4 regions of the Pseudoalteromonas sp. '520P1 No. 423' genome follow, and region 4 is predicted to be linked to each of the others. Evidence: predicted binding sites of a transcription regulator. Region 4 holds the regulator's gene; each other region holds the start of a gene.
The links. Region 4 encodes FliA, which starts transcription of late flagellar genes. Its sites were predicted from a motif close to CTAAAGNTNNNNNNNNNNNNGCCGATA; they were not measured.
Positions count from the first base shown of each region.

Region 1: pomA (flagellar motor protein PomA) is a predicted target of FliA. The motif match lies at 2,353-2,379, and genes of this name have one in related genera.
Region 2: PSA_RS09920 (VC2046/SO_2500 family protein) is a predicted target of FliA. The motif match lies at 2,302-2,328, and genes of this name have one in related genera.
Region 3: PSA_RS01180 (DUF5610 domain-containing protein) is a predicted target of FliA. The motif match lies at 2,387-2,413, and genes of this name have one in related genera.

Region 1 is NZ_BBZB01000001.1:1,220,060-1,224,704, forward strand. It holds gene dxs (1-deoxy-D-xylulose-5-phosphate synthase) at 1-1,013, opposite strand, end outside; gene ispA ((2E,6E)-farnesyl diphosphate synthase) at 1,031-1,936, opposite strand; gene xseB (exodeoxyribonuclease VII small subunit) at 1,941-2,183, opposite strand; gene pomA (flagellar motor protein PomA) at 2,432-3,193, shown strand; gene PSA_RS05620 (flagellar motor protein MotB) at 3,300-4,229, shown strand; gene PSA_RS05625 (hypothetical protein) at 4,454-4,645, shown strand, end outside.
Region 2 is NZ_BBZB01000001.1:2,166,202-2,170,846, reverse strand. It holds gene PSA_RS09935 (tetratricopeptide repeat protein) at 1-667, shown strand, start outside; gene PSA_RS09930 (SulA-like leucine-rich domain-containing protein) at 762-1,196, shown strand; gene PSA_RS09925 (YchJ family protein) at 1,262-1,720, shown strand; gene PSA_RS09920 (VC2046/SO_2500 family protein) at 1,755-2,270, opposite strand; tRNA gene PSA_RS09915 (tRNA-Tyr) at 2,624-2,708, shown strand; tRNA gene PSA_RS09910 (tRNA-Tyr) at 2,780-2,864, shown strand; gene PSA_RS09905 (M48 family metallopeptidase) at 2,978-3,673, opposite strand; gene PSA_RS09900 (response regulator) at 3,744-4,645, shown strand, end outside.
Region 3 is NZ_BBZB01000001.1:251,775-256,419, forward strand. It holds gene PSA_RS01170 (RNA-binding protein) at 1-377, shown strand, start outside; gene murI (glutamate racemase) at 358-1,134, opposite strand; gene PSA_RS01180 (DUF5610 domain-containing protein) at 1,220-2,356, opposite strand; gene trmA (tRNA (uridine(54)-C5)-methyltransferase TrmA) at 2,500-3,597, shown strand; gene fabR (HTH-type transcriptional repressor FabR) at 3,599-4,222, opposite strand; gene PSA_RS01195 (fatty acid desaturase) at 4,420-4,645, shown strand, end outside.
Region 4 is NZ_BBZB01000001.1:3,494,703-3,499,347, reverse strand. It holds gene flhF (flagellar biosynthesis protein FlhF) at 1-1,428, shown strand, start outside; gene PSA_RS16015 (MinD/ParA family protein) at 1,421-2,278, shown strand; gene PSA_RS16010 (RNA polymerase sigma factor FliA) at 2,293-3,012, shown strand; gene cheY (chemotaxis response regulator CheY) at 3,057-3,440, shown strand; gene PSA_RS16000 (protein phosphatase CheZ) at 3,444-4,238, shown strand; gene PSA_RS15995 (chemotaxis protein CheA) at 4,255-4,645, shown strand, end outside.

The sequences.
Region 1 (4,645 bases), 2.3 Mb from region 4:
TTGTCATCAGTGGCAGCCATATCACATAGCCAATCACCAAATATTTTGGAAAAAGTGGGCGCACTTTGTTTTGATTTTGGCAAGCTTGTTGTCGCAGGATCGAACTTAGGCACGCCATGATAACCAATAGGATCGGCCTCTGCAGGCTTGTAACCTTTACCTTTTTTAGTGCGAACATGTAATAACTGCGGACCTTTTAAGTTGCGCATATTACGTAAAGTATCAGTTAGCATATCAACATCATGACCATCAATTGGACCAATATAGTTAAAGCCTAACTCTTCAAAGAAAGTACCAGGGATCACCATGCCCTTTAAATGCTCTTCCATTCTGCTGGCAAGTTCTTTTACAGGTGGCATACCCGATAATATTTTTTTACTGCCTTCTCTGATATTACTATAAAAACTACCAGACAAAATACGGGCAAAATGGTTATTTAATGCGCCAACAGGTTCAGAAATTGACATCTCATTATCATTTAAGATAACGAGCATATCTGAATCTAAATTACCTGCGTGGTTCATTGCTTCAAACGCCATACCCGCAGTCATTGCGCCATCGCCAATTACAGCAACGACTTTACGATCTTTGCCTTCTTTTTTAGCTGCTATCGACATGCCAAGCGCAGCCGAAATAGATGTACTAGAATGACCAACACTGAATGTGTCGTATTCACTTTCACCACGGTATGGGAAAGGGTGCAAACCATCTTTTTGACGTATGGTATGCATTTTATCTTTTCGTTCGGTCAATATTTTATGCGGGTAAGCTTGATGGCCTACATCCCAAATTAATCTATCAACTGGTGTATTAAATACATAATGTAATGCAACGGTTAGCTCAACGGTGCCAAGTCCTGAAGCTAAGTGGCCACTGCTTTGTGAAACTGAGTTTAATAAATATTCTCTTAGCTCATTGCTAAGAGGTACTAATTTATTATGTGGCAACTGTCTTAGTTTTTCAGGCTTGTCAGCTATGCTTAATAAGGGATACTTGCTACTATCAAATGTCATGATATTTATTCGTTATCCTAATGATCTCTTTCTATTATATACGTGGCAAGGGCTTGTAATTCGCTGGTATCAGCATTGATATCATCAAGCGCTTTTAGTGCGTCTTGATATAATTGCCTTGCTTTGTCTTTTGCGCCTTGTAAACCTAATAATGCCGGATATGTCGACTTATTTGCTGCTACATCTGACCCTTGAGGTTTACCTAAAGTTTCAGTATCGGCTTCTATATCTAAAATATCGTCTTGTACTTGAAAAGCTAATCCGATTGCTTTTCCAAAGTCATCTAATTTATTGAGTATATCAGAGGTGCAATTAGGTGAACACAAAGCACCTAATTTAATCGCAGCTCTTAGCAGTGCACCCGTTTTTAAATTATGAATTTGTTCTAACTGCTCAAGCGATACCGCTTTATCAGTTGCTGCTAAATCTAATGACTGACCACCACACATGCCTGTTAATCCAGAGGCTTGTGCTAAAACAGATATTAATGCAACTTGCTGGTTATAGCTAATTCCAACAAAATTATGTGTAGATAAAGTTTCAAAGGCTAAGGTTTGCAACGAATCACCCGCTAAAATAGCAGTTGCTTCATCAAATTCTATATGACAAGTGGGTTTTCCTCGGCGTAAGTCATCATCGTCCATAGCAGGTAAGTCATCATGTACTAAAGAATAACTATGGATACATTCAATGGCACTGGCTGCTGCATCTAAGTCAGAATCATGTGCGTTAAGCATTTTTCCTGTGGTATACACTAAAAAAGGTCTTAATCGTTTACCACCATTTAATAAACTATATCTGGTAGCAGATTTTAAAGTTTCATCAGTATTATTTTGTTTATCAATTAAATTATTTAAAACGCAAGCAATGCGCTCTTGAGCTACTATTAGCTCAGGCTTGATATTCTTTGGAGAGTCATTCACTGGGTTATTCCGGATCAGAATCAAAATTGGTTAATGGGCTATTTTCATTATTACCCATTAAAATCTTAACTTTTTGTTCTGCTTGGCTGAGCTTTGATGAAGAAGCATTTGCTAATTGAACACCACGTTCGAACTGTTTTAAAGACTGCTCCAGAGTAAGTTCACCATTTTCCATTTCTGTGACTATGTTACCGAGTTCTGACATTGCTTGTTCAAAACTGAGATTTTCTGGTTTTTTTACAGCCATATTTTGATTCTCTTTTTATTATACATACGAGTGAGGATGTCAATTTTATGGGGGATCAGCATCGAATACAAATAACAATTAACCATTTACATAGGTTTTTTAATTTTTTATGACTAGGATTGACTATATAGGCAGTTAATTGATGCTAAATTTATTGAAAATAAATGGCCTTTAGAAAAAAAAATATTTGCCGATAGTTAAAACTAACTTAATATAAACAACAAGTTTGAAGTGCCCTTGGAGGGTTTGTGGATTTAGCAACAATAATAGGTATGGTTGGTGCCATAGGTTTTATCGTGATGGCGATGCTACTAGGTGGCGAGTTAGGTATGTTTATAGATGTACCGTCGGTATTAATCGTATTTTGTGGATCATTTTTTGTGGTGCTGTCTAACTTTACTATGGGTCAGTTTTTTTCTATCGGTAAAGTGGGTGTTAAAGCTTTTATGTTTAAGCTTGAAACACCTGATGTGTTAATTGAAAAATCGGTAGAATTAGCTGATGCAGCCAGAAAAGGTGGCTTTTTAGCATTAGAAGAAGCTGAAATCCCCAATGCATTTATGCAAAAAGGCATAGATATGCTGGTTGATGGTCATGATGCAGATGTTGTGAGAGCAACTCTACAAAAAGACATAACTTTAACCACAAATCGTCATGATCAAGGTGCTAGTCTATTTAAATCCTTAGGTGATATAGCACCTGCTATGGGCATGATAGGTACCTTGATCGGTTTAGTTGCGATGTTATCTAACATGGATGACCCAAAAGCAATTGGTCCTGCAATGGCGGTAGCACTATTAACAACACTTTATGGTGCATTTTTAGCAAATGTAATTGCCATTCCAATCCAGTCAAAATTAGAAAACCGCAGAGATGAAGAAGAGCTAAACCAAAAACTGATTTTAGATGCTATATTAGGTATTCAAGATGGACAAAACCCCAAAGTAATTGAAGGTATATTGAAAAATTATATCGCAGAATCTAAACGTGAAGTCAATACTGAGGAATAGCTATGTCTGACGAAAAAGAAGAATGTAAATGTCCTCCTGTTGGATTACTGGGGTTTAGTGTTAAGGTAGATTTTTCTGAGTTATTGTATAGAAGGGCTGTCTTTTAATGTCTGATGAAGCTGAAAAATGTAAATGTCCGCCGGTTGGGTTACCTCAGTGGATGGGCACATTTGCTGATATGATGGCATTGTTAATGTGTTTCTTTGTATTGCTTCTAGCCATGTCTGAAATGGATGTACTTAAGTTTAAACAAATAGCAGGTTCAATGAAATTTGCTTTTGGTGTACAAAATAAATTAGAAGTAAAAGATATCCCAAAGGGTACAAGTGTAATAGCCCAGGAATTTACCCCAGGTAAACCTGAGCCGACTCCGATAGAAACCATTCAGCAGCAAACAACTGAAATGACACAACAAATGTTAGAGTTTCAGGCCGGTGATGAAGCATCTGCTGGTGGTCGTCAAGAGCAGCGTGGTAATAAACGGGGTGGCGAATCACAAAGTACCGCTAAACAAGAGTCTGCGGCTAAAGCAGAAAAAACAGCCGATCAAGAACAAGTGAATGAACTGGTTAAGAAGATAGCGCAACAGCTTGAGCAACAAATAATAGATGGCGCAATAGAGTTGGAATCTTTAGGGCAGCAAATCATCATTCGTATTCGGGAAAATGGCTCTTTTCCGTCGGGTAGTGCTTTTTTACAACCACAATTTAAACCTATTATTCAAGAAATAGCCGCTTTATTAAAAGATGTACCGGGTGAGATTGAAGTATCAGGCCATACTGATGATTATCAGGTAAGTAACGAATTATATTTCAATAACTGGGATTTATCGGCTAAACGTGCGGTAGCGGTTGCCAGTGAAATGCAAAAAGTACGTGGGTTTGATAAAAATCGTATGGTTGTAATAGGTCATGCAGAAACGCGACCTTTAGTGCCAAATACAGATATAGATTCGCGTAAACGTAACCGCAGAGTTGAAATATCAATTATGCAAGGTAAAGCAAAAGAGTCTGATCCAATTCAAGTTGGAAAATAATTCTGATTAATATCAAAAGCCCCTTGGCAATTAATGTCAATTGTTATATTTTAAAACTCACTCTTTCGTAGGGGTGAGTTTTTAAAGTTTTTATTAAAAGAAATAACTAAAATTAAGGAAAATATTATGATTACAATTGATAAATATTCGTATATGCCAGGTAATGGCGGTGGCGCTGATGACTCAACGGGTGATGGTAAAACTAAAGACTAAGTTTAATAAAAGTGATTATTACGACATTAGATCAGTTATTATTATTTATTAACACAAATCTAACGGGGCTTCCTTTATTGTCAGCCCTTATTTATTTTTATCTTAAACAAAGAAGTCCATTCCTATTTAGTATTATTACTTTTATATTTTTCTTAATTGGTTCAACATCATATGAACTATTAGTAAGATTTGATACAGAGTTT
Region 2 (4,645 bases), 1.3 Mb from region 4:
AATAGATAGCTCTGAAATAGATAGCTCTGAAATAGATAGTCCTGAATTAGATAGTCCTGAACTAAATAGCCCTGAATTAGACAGTCCTGAATTAGATAGCTCTGAATTAGACAATTCTGCAATTGCTAACACAAAAATAGATACAACTGAAATACTTGCTACTGAAGAAACGACGGATAAAAACCAAGCAGCTCTAAAAGAATTAACCTTATTTGAATTAGAAGAGCAACTTTTAAATACATTTTCAAAATTGATCGACATAATAGATTCTAATCATAAAACACTTACCTCTCCAGCTAAACTGCAACCAAGTAAAGAGCAATTATTTGCCACATCAATACATATGGCAAAAAGTAAAAATGACGTCGGTGCAGCAAAATGGATGCGCCGAGCAGCAATTTCCGGCCATGTTAAAGCACAATATTACTTAGGTTTAATGTTTGCAAAAGGCAATGGATTACCACAAAGCGAGTATCACGCAGTTACTTGGCTTACATTAGCTGAGTCACAAGGCATGATTGAAGCTGTAGAAGCTAAAGGTAAACTCCAAAGGCTGTTATGTGCAAAACAAATTAAAGATGCACAAACCCAAGCTGCTAATCTTTATGAACAAATTCAAGATGAAGAGTATAAATTTTATATTGAATCACAAAATAAAAGTGAATAATTGATTAAAAAATTATCAAAAAGTACTTGCATCAACCCACTGTATAAACTACTGTATACAACAACTACTGTATAAATCACCAGTGAGATAATTTATGTTGCAAACAATTGATATTAGAACTGTAAAAAGCTACGACTTAAATCAAACGCAATCTTCTATTCAGCTAATAGAAATTGAAGATGATATTTCAGCTACTTTTGAGCTAATGAAAATATTGCATCAATATAACAGCCAAAGCGGTTGGACACTGTTAATTGCACCAGATCAAGTGCCAAGTAAATCACTGTTAGACTCTTGTTCAATTGATAAATCAAAATTATTAGTGATCAGGCAAAAACATTTATCAAATTTAGATTACGTGCTTAATTCTGCATTAAATAATGGCAATTTCTCTGCTGTGATCACTTGGACAAACATGCTAAATGATTATCAACTAGATTTATTAACCAAGGCCAAAATATCTTCAAATACAAACCTATACTGCTTCAGCGATAAAAAACAAACAATTAACAGCCATTACCTTAGTTAAAAATTTAATATTCAAAAATTTTTGTTAAACTTGCAGAAATTTTTTAAAGGTAGATTGAATAAAGTATGTGTATTTGTGGTCATGAACAGATCTTTGAAAGTTGCTGTAAACCTTATATTGACGGTGATAAAATAGCGCAATCATCAGAAACCTTAATGCGCTCTCGCTACAGTGCATATGCCCAAGGTAATGCAAAGTATATATTCAATACCTATGCAAAAGATAAACAAGCTGAAAATCCAGTAAAAGAAATCGCTGAATTTGCTAATAGCTGTCAATTTATAAAGCTAGAAATAATTGATTCACAAGACCAATCCGATACAGGTTACGTTCAATTCAAAGCCCATTATTTATTTGGTAACCTTTACTGTACGTTACATGAAAAATCTGAATTTATAAAAGTAGAGGGTGCGTGGTTTTACTTAGACGGTGATATTAAAGATACACCAGAAGTAAAACTAAATAGGAATGATGTATGTCCTTGTGGAAGCAATAAAAAATTCAAAAAGTGTCATTACCAGTAAAGATATAAATGATAAATTTACTTCAGGTGATAATTTACGCCTGAAGTAATGTTAAAGGTTCGTATAACTTAGGCTCTTGTAACTGATTATAAAAATCTACCGCATTCATTTGGTTTTGACTTAACTGAATATCATTAGACTGTATTCTCTTTCTAACAGACAATTCACAATTATCTATAATTTGGCTATTTATATGACTCAGATCATCTCTAATAGCCAAAGGTTCAGGTGATAAACAATTCATCAGTTTAAACTGATCTATTCCTTGATTTTGAATAATTTTAGCGTTTTCCTTACCAATTAACATATTATACTCTGATGGTGCCAACTTTTGCTCAGCAGCAGCCCCTAATAATAATCTAAGGTTTGTATCTTTATTATCAAAACTTTGAGGGTCACTTTGCGGTAAGTGAAACTGAGAAAAATCTAGAGCATCTTTTGATAACATAGCCAAAAGAATTGAAAAATCATTTCGACGATTCTGCGCAACACAAAGAGACAATTGATTGCCTAGTTGCATTTCATTAGTCAAAATATTTTCAAGTTGCATCAAATTACTCTTGGTAAGGTAGATAAAACCCTATCGGCCTAACCATTAATATCTTAAATTAAATTGCGCTCTTTTTATAAAATAAATGGCGTTCCTTAATCAAAGCGCCATATAAAGAAACAACTTCTTAAACACCTTAAGTCCCCCGCTGAATGACCACTTTATTAAAAGTCAGGGGATAAGTATTGAAATTGAAACCTCAGGTTTAGTTCAAGACTAAACCTAACACAATATAAATAAAGCTACATTGATTGCATTTCAAGCTAAATGAGCAGTATTCAAGCAAACAGTCATAAATTTAAAAAAATAACTTTACAGCCGTGATAATTTTGATAATATCCGCTTCGTGTTCTGGAGGGGTTCCCGAGTGGCCAAAGGGATCAGATTGTAAATCTGACGGCTCAGCCTTCGGTGGTTCGAATCCACCTCCCTCCACCACTTTTTTCTTGGCCGAGTAAAGTGTGAATACAAGCTTTAATAATTCAATATTATTATTCGCCGCATACTGCGGAGGGGTTCCCGAGTGGCCAAAGGGATCAGATTGTAAATCTGACGGCTCAGCCTTCGGTGGTTCGAATCCACCTCCCTCCACCAGTTTCAAATTACCTACTATTCTAAATAATTAAAATTTTATTTAATATCTTCATTATACAGCTATGCCTTTATCTACTCATCTTATAATTTTCGTATAAAACACCAATTCCAGTTCAAATATCTAAACTCATTGCATTTATTTTCAACCAAGATTCAGCCTCCGTTACATTTGAATAATGACTGTTTACTAATCGCCAAAAACGCTTGCTATGATCTAAGTATTTTAGATGGGAGATTTCATGCACGATCACATAATCAATCACCCACTTAGGTGCGCCAGCTAATAAAACATTAAAAGTTAATTCTTTCTTTGAGTTACATGACCCCCATCTTCTCTTATAAGTTTTTATTTGATAGTTCGTAAAACTCAATTCCATATAATTAGATACTTCAGGCAATTTAATATCTAAGTATGAATCAAGACTTTGTTTTAAAAAAACCTTTAATTGTTTTTGATAATGCGCTTGTAAATTTTTGACTCTACTTGCTGCAGATAAAAATAAGGTTTTACCATCAAACTCAATACTAGATACATTTGAGCGCAGCAATTGTATTGAAATCGTTTCACCAAATAATTTAAATGATTGTGTTTCCAACGGTGATTTTTTATTTTTAATTGCATCGGTATTTAATTGTTGCTCAGCAATTTTATTATTTATCCATTGGTGTTTCTTTATAATCAAATCATCTATATATGACTTTGGAACAAAATGAGGTGCTAATACGGTTACTTCAGAGTTTTTTATATTAATGGCAATTGTTTTACGTTTTTGGCTTTTTTTTAACTGATAATCTATATGCAAAGTCATCTCTAATTAAATTTCTAACGCAGTTTTAAGCTAAATAGTTTACTATTCATAATAGTGAAAGGCTAAACATATGAGTAAAATGCCAAAAAAAGAAATGATTAACTTTAAAGAAAAGAAAGTTTTGATTGTAGACGATCAACGCTCTTTTCAAACTTTACTTAAAGGCATGTTATTTGGCTTAGGCGCCAGAAATATTCATTTCGCAGATACGGGTGAATCTGCCATTCAGCAATGTATGGAAGTAAAATTTGACTTACTATTTATAGATTATAATTTAGGTTTAGGTAAAAATGGAAGGCAGTTATTAGAAGAACTCAGGGCAAAAGACTGCCTAGTTGTTGATGCTATCTATATGATTATTTCTGGAGAAACAACGAGACCTATGGTGTTAGGTGCTGTGGAAGCCGAACCCGATGACTATTTAGTAAAACCTTTCTCTCAAGGAGTTTTAAAAAAGCGAATTGATAAAGTTCATAGTAGAAAGTTAACGCTAAAACCTGCGTTAGTCGCATTATCTAAAAATGATAATGATTGTGCGATAGAAGAAGTGAAAAAAATTATCGACCAAAAAAATCGGTATAGACAATACTGTTCAAAACTATTATCAAATTTATATATAGAGCAAAAAAACTTTAATGAAGCTGAGAAAATTTTAGTGAATGAACTCAGCAATAAGCGTGTCCCTTGGGCTTTAACTTCTTTAGCAAGTATATTATATCAACAAGATTTATTTGATGACGCATTAGAACTATGTGAAGAAGTCTTAGAACAAAATAGATTTCATGTAGAGGCACATGATATAAAAGCTAAATGCTTATTAGCGAAAGGTAAAAAAACACAAGCTTTAAATGCCATCAAGAAAAGTTCTTCAATTTCCCCATATTCATTTTCTAGACAATATTTATTGGCTGATATTGCTAGACAGAATAATGCTTACAACAGTTTAGTTAATGCATGTCAGTCATTATTGAG
Region 3 (4,645 bases), 3.2 Mb from region 4:
CAATCGCCCTCGCTTTAGGGTTACTTCTTGGTGGTATCGTCATTTCGTTTATATCTACGGATGAAGATGAGTCTAAAATTGAAACTAAAACTTTATATGTAGGTAATCTTCCTTACCGTGCAAATGAAGGTGTTGTCAGAGAATTATTTGAACAACACGGTAAAGTTTTTACAGTACGTTTATTAAAAGATAAAAATACAGGTAAACGCCGCGGCTTTGGGTTTGTTGAAATGGCAGCTAAAGATGCTGACTCTGCTATTACATCTTTAAACGATGCTGAATTTCAGCAACGTACACTAAAAGTAAGAGAGGCAAAACAAAAACAAGAGAATAATGAATCTCCAGTAAAAACTGAATCTAGAGATCAATCAGTTTAATTACTTCCACTCTTTGTTTGGTATTTTGAATTGGGGCCGTTGCGTAAAATCGCACCGGCCTTTTTATTTGTTGTGATTTTTTATCTTTTCTATTTTGCGGCAATACATCAATTACTCTATTTGCAATAGCATTTCCTGAATCAATTAATTCAATATCCATATCTAACGCTTTATGTATCTCTGATGATAAAATAGGAAAGTGTGTACAGCCTAAAACTAAATAATCAATTTCTTTGGAGATATTTAAATTCTCAATCTCTTCCTTTAATGCTAGTTGATTTACCTCACCCCTCCAAAATTTATACTCTGCTAAAGTCACTAAATTTACAGAAGCATATAAATGAACCTCAATATCATTTGCATGATCTTTAATTAACTTTTGAATATATTTATTATTTGTAGTTGCAGGCGTTGCTAATAAACCGATTTGTTTAGTTTTGGTTTTACTTGCTGCAGGTTTGATTGCAGGCACAACACCTACAATAGGAATATCTGTATGAGAACGCAATAAACAAAGACTTTGTGTACTTGCTGTATTACAAGCAACAACGATAAGATCTATCGGTTCAAAAGATGCTTCAACAGTTTTAAGCTTTTGTAATAATCTTTGTTGTAATACTTTTGATTCTAATTCACCGTATGGAAGATATAGGTTATCCATCAAATAACTATAGTTAGCATTAGGGAACGCTTTTTGAATATGTGCTAATACAGATGTACCACCAATACCCGAATCAAAAATAACAATATGCTGCAAAGGTAAAGCTCAATAAATATAAGAAGACATACTATTGTGACATTATACCCTTACTAGCTCAAGAAACTGAGCTAGTTTGAAAAATTTAAGACTGAATATCACTATCTGACTTTTCAGTCTCTGGTATTTCATTGTCAAGTAAAGCAAGCTGATCAAATAATGATTGGCTATATTCTATAAATTTATCAGCCTGCTCTCTTTCTTGATTTAACCACTGTAAGATCCCAGCTAATTCATTTTCAATAGATAACGGCTTAGCCTGCTCATATGCCTTCTCCAAACCTTCATTAAGTGGCGTGAGCTGCTTGGCTAAATCAATCCCTGGCATATTGGAGCGATATTCTTTCACACTTACGAGACTTTCAGTCTGTTGTAAGTTCATTGAGAATGCTGCGAGTTGGCTCGTGTCCATATTAATTTTGCTTGCCTGTTCAAATGCATCTTCCAATGAACCAGAGAAAAAATCATCGCTGACTTTTTGTAAATCAGACATAAGCGCATTTATCGCTTCTTGCTCTTCTTCATTTAAATCGCCATCAACTTCAAATGAAAATGCAGCTGAATATGATTTTGAATCTTGGTATGCGAATGATTCATTTTGATTGTTTGACTGATAGACTGAAGCATTTTGATGCTGATAATCTGAATTAAAACTAATACGAATTTCATCGCCTTCTTGAGTTTTTATTGTTAAATCAGCACCGTTTGATAAATTATAACTACTTGCTTGAGCATAATTTACTGATGATGCTTTTGGTCTTTCTAACGCACTTTCAAATTCATCTAAACCTTTATTCATCAGTTCTGAGCTTTTAGCAATGCCCTCTTGTATATCATCAGTCATTAAACCAGAATCTTCTAGCTCTTCAGATGCTTCTTTTATACCTGTTTCAATACCGCTTCTTGCTTGATTAAGAATATCTTTAAGTTTGTCATCTGACGCACCATTACTTTGCGCATTTAAAACAGCTGTTTTGACAAAACCTAAAACATTTTTTGCGACTTCTTCAAAATCAAATAAAGACTCAGCTTTATTAGCTGAAGTTGGCGGCATGGATAAAGAGTTAGATAACTTATCTTGCATAACTCTTGAGGCAATTTGGGTATTTTTTGAAAACTGCACTGAACCAGACATTTGAGAGTGCTCTTGTGCTTTATCACTCTTTTTGAACAACTGATTAAATAACGATGCGGGCTGAAACCCAGAAGAACCAATTTTCATGACTTGCTCCAATTCAGTGTCTTTATTGCTTATCGGCAATTTATGTCAATACTAAAGTATCAACTAATAAAATATTTAAATTTATATAGACAAACTAATATCACTCCATAAAATAGCGCGACCAGCTCAGACGAGAAAATATAATGGCTATTATTGAAATTGACGAAACTACTTACGATTCACAACTAAGTGAAAAAGAAATCCGAATTCAAAAGCAATTTGAACAATTCGGAGTTAAAAAATTAGAAGTTTTCAACTCTGAGCCAAAACATTACCGCCAACGTGCTGAATTTAGAGTATGGCATGAAGGTGATGATTTATTCCACATAATGTTTAACCAAGAAACCAAAGAAAAAATCCGAGTTGAACATTTTGAACCAGCTGCACCTATTATGTACGACTTAATGCCTAAATTAATTTCATTATTACAATTCAATGAAATTTTAAGACGTAAGTTATTTCAAATAGATTATTTATCAACTCTAAGTGGTGAAGTATTAATAAGCTTATTATATCACAAGCCTTTAGAAGATGAGTGGTTAGTCGCAGCAGAAGAATTAAAAGCAACTTTAAGCAAAGAATTTAATGTTGATATTATTGGTAGAGCACGAAAGCAAAAAATATTACTAGGTAATGACTACGTAGTAGAAAAACTTAATGTGGCAGGTAAAGAAATTACCTATCAACAAGTAGAAAATAGCTTTACACAACCCAATGCAAAGCTAAATCAAAAAATGCTAGAATGGGCGTTAGATATTAGCCAAAATTTAGAAAATGATTTATTAGAACTATATTGTGGTAATGGCAATTTCTCTATCGCGCTGGCAAGTGCATTCGACCGTGTATTAGCAACTGAAATTTCAAAATCATCAGTAAAGTCAGCACAATTTAATATTGCTGAAAATAACATTGATAATGTTGATATCATCCGCATGTCCAGTGAAGAGTTCACGCAAGCGCTTAATGGTGAGCAAGAATTCACTCGATTAAATGGTATCGATTTAAAGAGTTATAACTGCCAAACGATCTTAGTTGACCCACCACGCGCGGGTATGGATGAGAAAACAACTACTTTAACGCAAAACTACGATAATATTATTTATATCTCTTGTAATCCAGACACATTAGAAAGAGATTTAAAGCAATTAACCACAACACATAAAGTTGAGCGCTTTGCTATTTTTGACCAGTTTCCATATACACACCATATAGAATCCGGCGTATTTTTAACGCGAAAATAACTTAGTCTTTTTTAGGTGCTGCTTTTTTACCATAGATTGCAGCACCTTTAGCAACATACCTTAATTGCCAAACTAATCTATCAACCAATTCATCCCTTTGTTTCTTATCAATATCTAAAGCCTCAGCTCCTGCATTAAATACCAAAGTAACCATAGCTTCCGCTTGAATGTAAGCATGATCAGCATCACAATTTGTTTCGTTTTCTAGATAATGAGCCAGCTCTAAAATAAAGTGTTTTATTTCTCGAGCTACTGCACTTCTAAATGCAATTGAGGTACCTGAACGTTCACGTAGCAATAATCGAAACTGATTACTCGAGTTTTCAATAAACTCCATAAAAGTATGAATTGAAGTATGTATTACGCTGCCTTCGCTTTTTATTCTTCTTCTCGCTTGGCGCATTAACTGCCTAAGTGTTAACCCCGCTTCATCAACTAAAGTTAAACCTAATTCATTCATATCTTTAAAGTGTCTATAAAAAGAAGTTGGCGCGATACCGGCTTCTCGAGAAACTTCTCTTAAACTTAAATTGGATAAGCTATGCTCTGCGCTCAATTGATTGAATGCCGCTTCAATTAGGGCAAGTCTTGTTCTTTCTTTTTGTTTTGCACGAACGCCAGCCATAGCTACCTCTATAAATTTAACTTTTGTCTTTCTTTTATCTACTTAGACAAGTTTCACAAGTCAGAAGTCTAACATAACTACTAGGTAAATTCGTTTTTACTCTATCGAATAACTTGACTAAAAGATAATTTACTACTATTTTAGCGCACAGCTGTACGCTCAAATGAACTAATTTAAATTATTAACGAAGAAGACAAATGAAAAAACCACCATTGATCTGGGCAAACGTCCTATTTTTTACACTGACATTTATAGCCGCAATCATTTTAGTGCCTCTATATGGCGTAATGATTGGATATAGCAGCACAACTTGGTGGGCATTTATTGCTTGTATGTTTTTTGCCGGGTTATCAATAACAGCGGGTTACCACAGATTATGGGCTCATAAAACTTATGAGGCACACCCTGTTATAGAGTGTATTT
Region 4 (4,645 bases):
ACAGCACTTAATGAAGTTAAAGAAGAGCTAGGTGTAGATGCTGTAATTATGTCAAATAAAAAAATGGCTGATGGTGTTGAAATTGTTGCTGCCGTTGATTACGACAAAACGCCAGCTCAGGCTAAGCCTGCAGCTCGAGTTGAAACACAGGCTGCACAACATCTGACTAATCAGACAAGAGCACGTGCAAATCTAAACACTCACTCACAAATGGCTTCACAATATAGTTCAAAGGTTAATAACTTTGTTCGCCCTAAACCATTAGCAGCAAAACCTGAGCCTGAAGCAAAAATTGCGGATAGTTTAGAGGCCTTATTAAATAGGCAGTCTACTCAGTCTAGAGAAAACGAAAAGTCAAATATGTTTAATAACAAGTTTGATGAATCTATCGAGGAAATAAATGATTCATTTGAATCTCCTTGGTATAACAAGTCAAATGCTCCAGAGAAAAAAGCTGTTAAAGCAGAACATAAAGAGATAAAAGAGCAAAATAATAACGAAATGCAAGCGATGCAAGATGAAATGGCTGCAATTCGCCAATTATTAGAGCATCAAGTATCAGGTTTAATGACACAAGATTTAGCGCGCAGAGATCCAACTCGTGCATATATGATAGAAAGACTTAAAGGCATGGGCATCAATGATGATGTCGCAGATCAAATGGCATGTTTTATTCCTGATGATGTATCAGAAAAAAAAGCATGGGAAGCTTTGTTAGAAATGGTACAAAGCCAGCTTTATACAACGAATAATGAAATATTACGTCAAGGCGGTGTTTTTGCACTTGTAGGGCCAACAGGTGTTGGTAAAACAACAACAGTCGCAAAGCTTGCAGCTTTAGGTGCACAAAAATTTGGCGCTGATAAAGTTGCGTTAATTACAACGGATACCTATCGTATTGGTGCATATGAACAGCTTGCAACTTATGGCCGAATTATAGGTTGTCCAGTTAAGCAAGTTAAAGATGCTAATGAATTAGCTGAAGTTTTATACCATTTACGTGGTAAGCGTCTAGTATTAGTAGATACGGCTGGAATGAGTCAAAGAGATTTGCGTCTGACCGAGCAGTTAAATACATTAATGAGAAATGTTAGAGTTGATATTCGTAGTTATTTGGTTTTAAGTGCAACTGCACAGATGGGCGTTTTGCAAGAAACAGTAAAACACTTTAAAAAGGTACAGTTAAGTGGTTGTATTTTCACCAAACTTGACGAATGTCTAAGTTTAGGAGAAATTATCAGTATTGCGATTCAAAATCGTCTGCCGATAGGGTATCTTACTAATGGTCAGCGCGTACCTGAAGACATTCGAGTTGCAAATGCTGAAAAATTGGTTAAAAAAGCAGAACAATTGTATGCTAAAAAGACTAACGCACAATATCACAGAGATTCAACGGTAGAATCTCAAACAGTAGGAATGTATGATTAATACAGTTATGGATCAAGCAAGTGGCCTGCGTAAAATGAAACAGAACAATAATGCAGTTAAAGTAATCTCAGTGACTGGCGGCAAAGGCGGCGTAGGTAAAACAAATGCCTCTTTGAATATTGCAATAGCCATGGGACAACAAGGTAAACGTGTCCTTGTATTAGATGCCGATTTAGGTTTAGCTAACTGTGATGTCATGTTAGGTCTACGTGTAGAAAAAAATTTATCACACGTGCTTTCTGGCGAGTGTGAATTAGAAGATATTTTAGTTGAAGGGCCTCACGGCATTAGAATTGTGCCTGCAACATCTGGCTCGCAAACGATGGTTGAGCTTTCACCTTCAGAACATGCAGGGTTAATTCGTGCATTTAGTGAACTTAATGCCGATTATGATGTATTAATTGTTGATACTGCAGCAGGTATCTCTGAAATGGTATTAAGCTTTTCTCGTGCAGCACAAGATGTATTAATGGTGGTGTGTGATGAGCCAACTTCAATTACAGATGCATATGCCTTAATTAAGATATTAAGCAGAGAACATGGTGTTTATAAGTTTAAAATTATTGCAAATATGGTAAGAAGTTTAAGAGAAGGTCAAGAACTATTTGCTAAACTGTCTAAAGTAACAGATAGGTTTTTAGACGTTTCATTAGAATTAGTGGCAACAGTACCTTTTGATGAAAATATGAGAAAGTCAACGCGTAAGCAAAAAGCAATTGTTGACCTTTTTCCTAAATCTCCCGCCGCAATCGCATTTAAGACTTTAGCTACAAAAGCAGCTAAATGGCCAATTCCAAATCAGCCTTCGGGGCATCTGGAATTTTTTATTGAAAAATTAGTAAACCGCTAAAGGCATTTTTATTAGTGAATAAAGTAGCCGGATACAGTGATAATAACCATATTGCACAAGTTGTAGAGCGTCATACGCCTTTAGTTAAGCGTATAGCTTATCATATGTTGGCGAGACTCCCCGCAAGTGTGCAGTTGGATGATTTAATTCAATCAGGCATGATAGGTTTGATTGAAGCTGCTAAAAACTTTGATGGCACAAAAGGCGCTAGTTTTGAAACATTTGGTGGCATAAGAATCAGAGGTGCTATGCTAGATGAAATTAGGAAAGGCGATTGGGTACCAAGGTCTGTTCACAGAAACAGCCGTCAGGTTGCTCAAGCCATTTCAGAATTAGAATCTCAGCTAGGTCGAGAAGTAAAAGGCATAGAAGTTGCTGAAAAACTTGATATTACACTCGATGAATACCATCATATCCTTAATGATGTGAATTCAGGTAAAATTCTAGGAATAGAAGATCTCGGTGTTGATGAAGATGTGCTGCAAATATCATCGGATAAATCATTAAGTAATTCGCCTTTTGCGTCAATAAAAAATGATAAGTTTAATGTTTCATTAGTAAAGGCAATAAAAACATTGCCTGAAAGAGATGCTCTTGTATTATCTCTTTACTATAATGAAGAAATGAATTTAAAAGAGATTGGACAAATACTTGATGTAAGTGAGTCTCGTGTTAGTCAGATACATGGACAGGCAATGATAAGGCTAAAAGCTAAAATCAGTGACTGGGTTTAATAAAGTGGTTGTAACCTTGAGTTCGTACCTCACAGGAGGATGTTTTGGATAAAAATATGAAAGTTCTTGTAGTTGATGACTTTTCTACTATGAGAAGAATCATTAAAAATTTGCTAAGAGACTTAGGCTTTACTAATGTCCAAGAAGCAGATGATGGTAGTACTGCACTACCTATGCTACAAAACCAAGAGTTTGATTTTGTAGTAACCGATTGGAATATGCCTGGTATGCAAGGTATAGACTTACTAAGAGCGATTCGAGCTGATGATAGCTTAAAGCATATACCAGTATTAATGGTAACTGCTGAAGCTAAAAAAGAACAAATAATAGCTGCTGCACAAGCTGGCGTTAATGGTTATATTGTTAAGCCCTTCACAGCAGGCACGCTTAAAACCAAATTAGAAAAAGTGTTTGAGCGCTTAGGTTAAATTATGGATGAGTTAATAATTTCAACTGATTTACCTCAAATTACACTTGAACAAGCTAGACAACTTGTATCATTACTTGAAAGTAATGAACAAGCACAAGCTGATGAATTGCTATTGCAAATAACAACACAAATGCAATCTGAGCTATTTGAAGAGGTTGGTAAGTTAACTCGTCAATTACATGACTCATTAAATAACTTTCAGTTAGATTCAAAGCTTACCGATTTAACGAAAGAAGCATTACCAGATGCAAAAGAGCGTTTAAATTATGTCATAAAAATGACAGAGCAAGCTGCGAATAAAACCATGGATGCGATAGAAGCAGGTTTACCAATAGCTGATGAGCTAAAAAACGAACTTGATAACATTAAACCCTCATGGGATCGACTTATGAGTCGCGACCTTAAATTAGGCGAGTTTAAATCCTTATGTCATGGGTTAGATTCGTTTATTTTAAATACGCAGGGTAATACTCAAAAGCTACAAAGCTTAATGACAGAGGTCTTAATGGCCCAAGATTTTCAAGATTTAACAGGGCAAGTTATTCGCAGAGTGATAGAGCTTGTGCGTGAAGTTGAAGAAAGCCTTATTCATATGTTGAAAGTTTTTGGCTCGCCAATTGATGGTGAATTACCTGTAAAAGAAGTTATTGAAGAAAAAAATATAGAATCATCTCTACAAGTTGAAAAAGAATTAGATCAAGTTGCAGAGGGTCCGATTATAGATGCATTAGAACGTGATGATGTTGTATCAGATCAAGATGATGTTGACGACTTATTATCAAGTTTAGGTTTCTAAAAGGGAGAACTGCTGCATGAGTTTTGAACTAGATGAAGATATTTTGCAGGATTTTTTGGTTGAGGCCGGAGAAATTCTCGAATTATTATCTGAGCAGCTTATAGAATTAGAAAATAACCCTGAAGATGCTGATTTATTAAATGCAATATTTAGAGGTTTTCATACTGTCAAAGGTGGTGCTGGATTTTTAGCAATGACTGAGCTTGTAGATGCTTGTCATGGTGCAGAAAATGTTTTTGATATTTTACGTCAAGGGCAAATAAGTGTCACTCCAGAACTTATGGATGTTATTTTACAAGCATTAGATTGTATAAATATTATGTTTGCTTGTATTCAAAATAGAGAAAAGCCTGAAGCCGCCGATCCTAACCTACTAAAAGCGATGCATGACCTTTGCAAACCTCAAA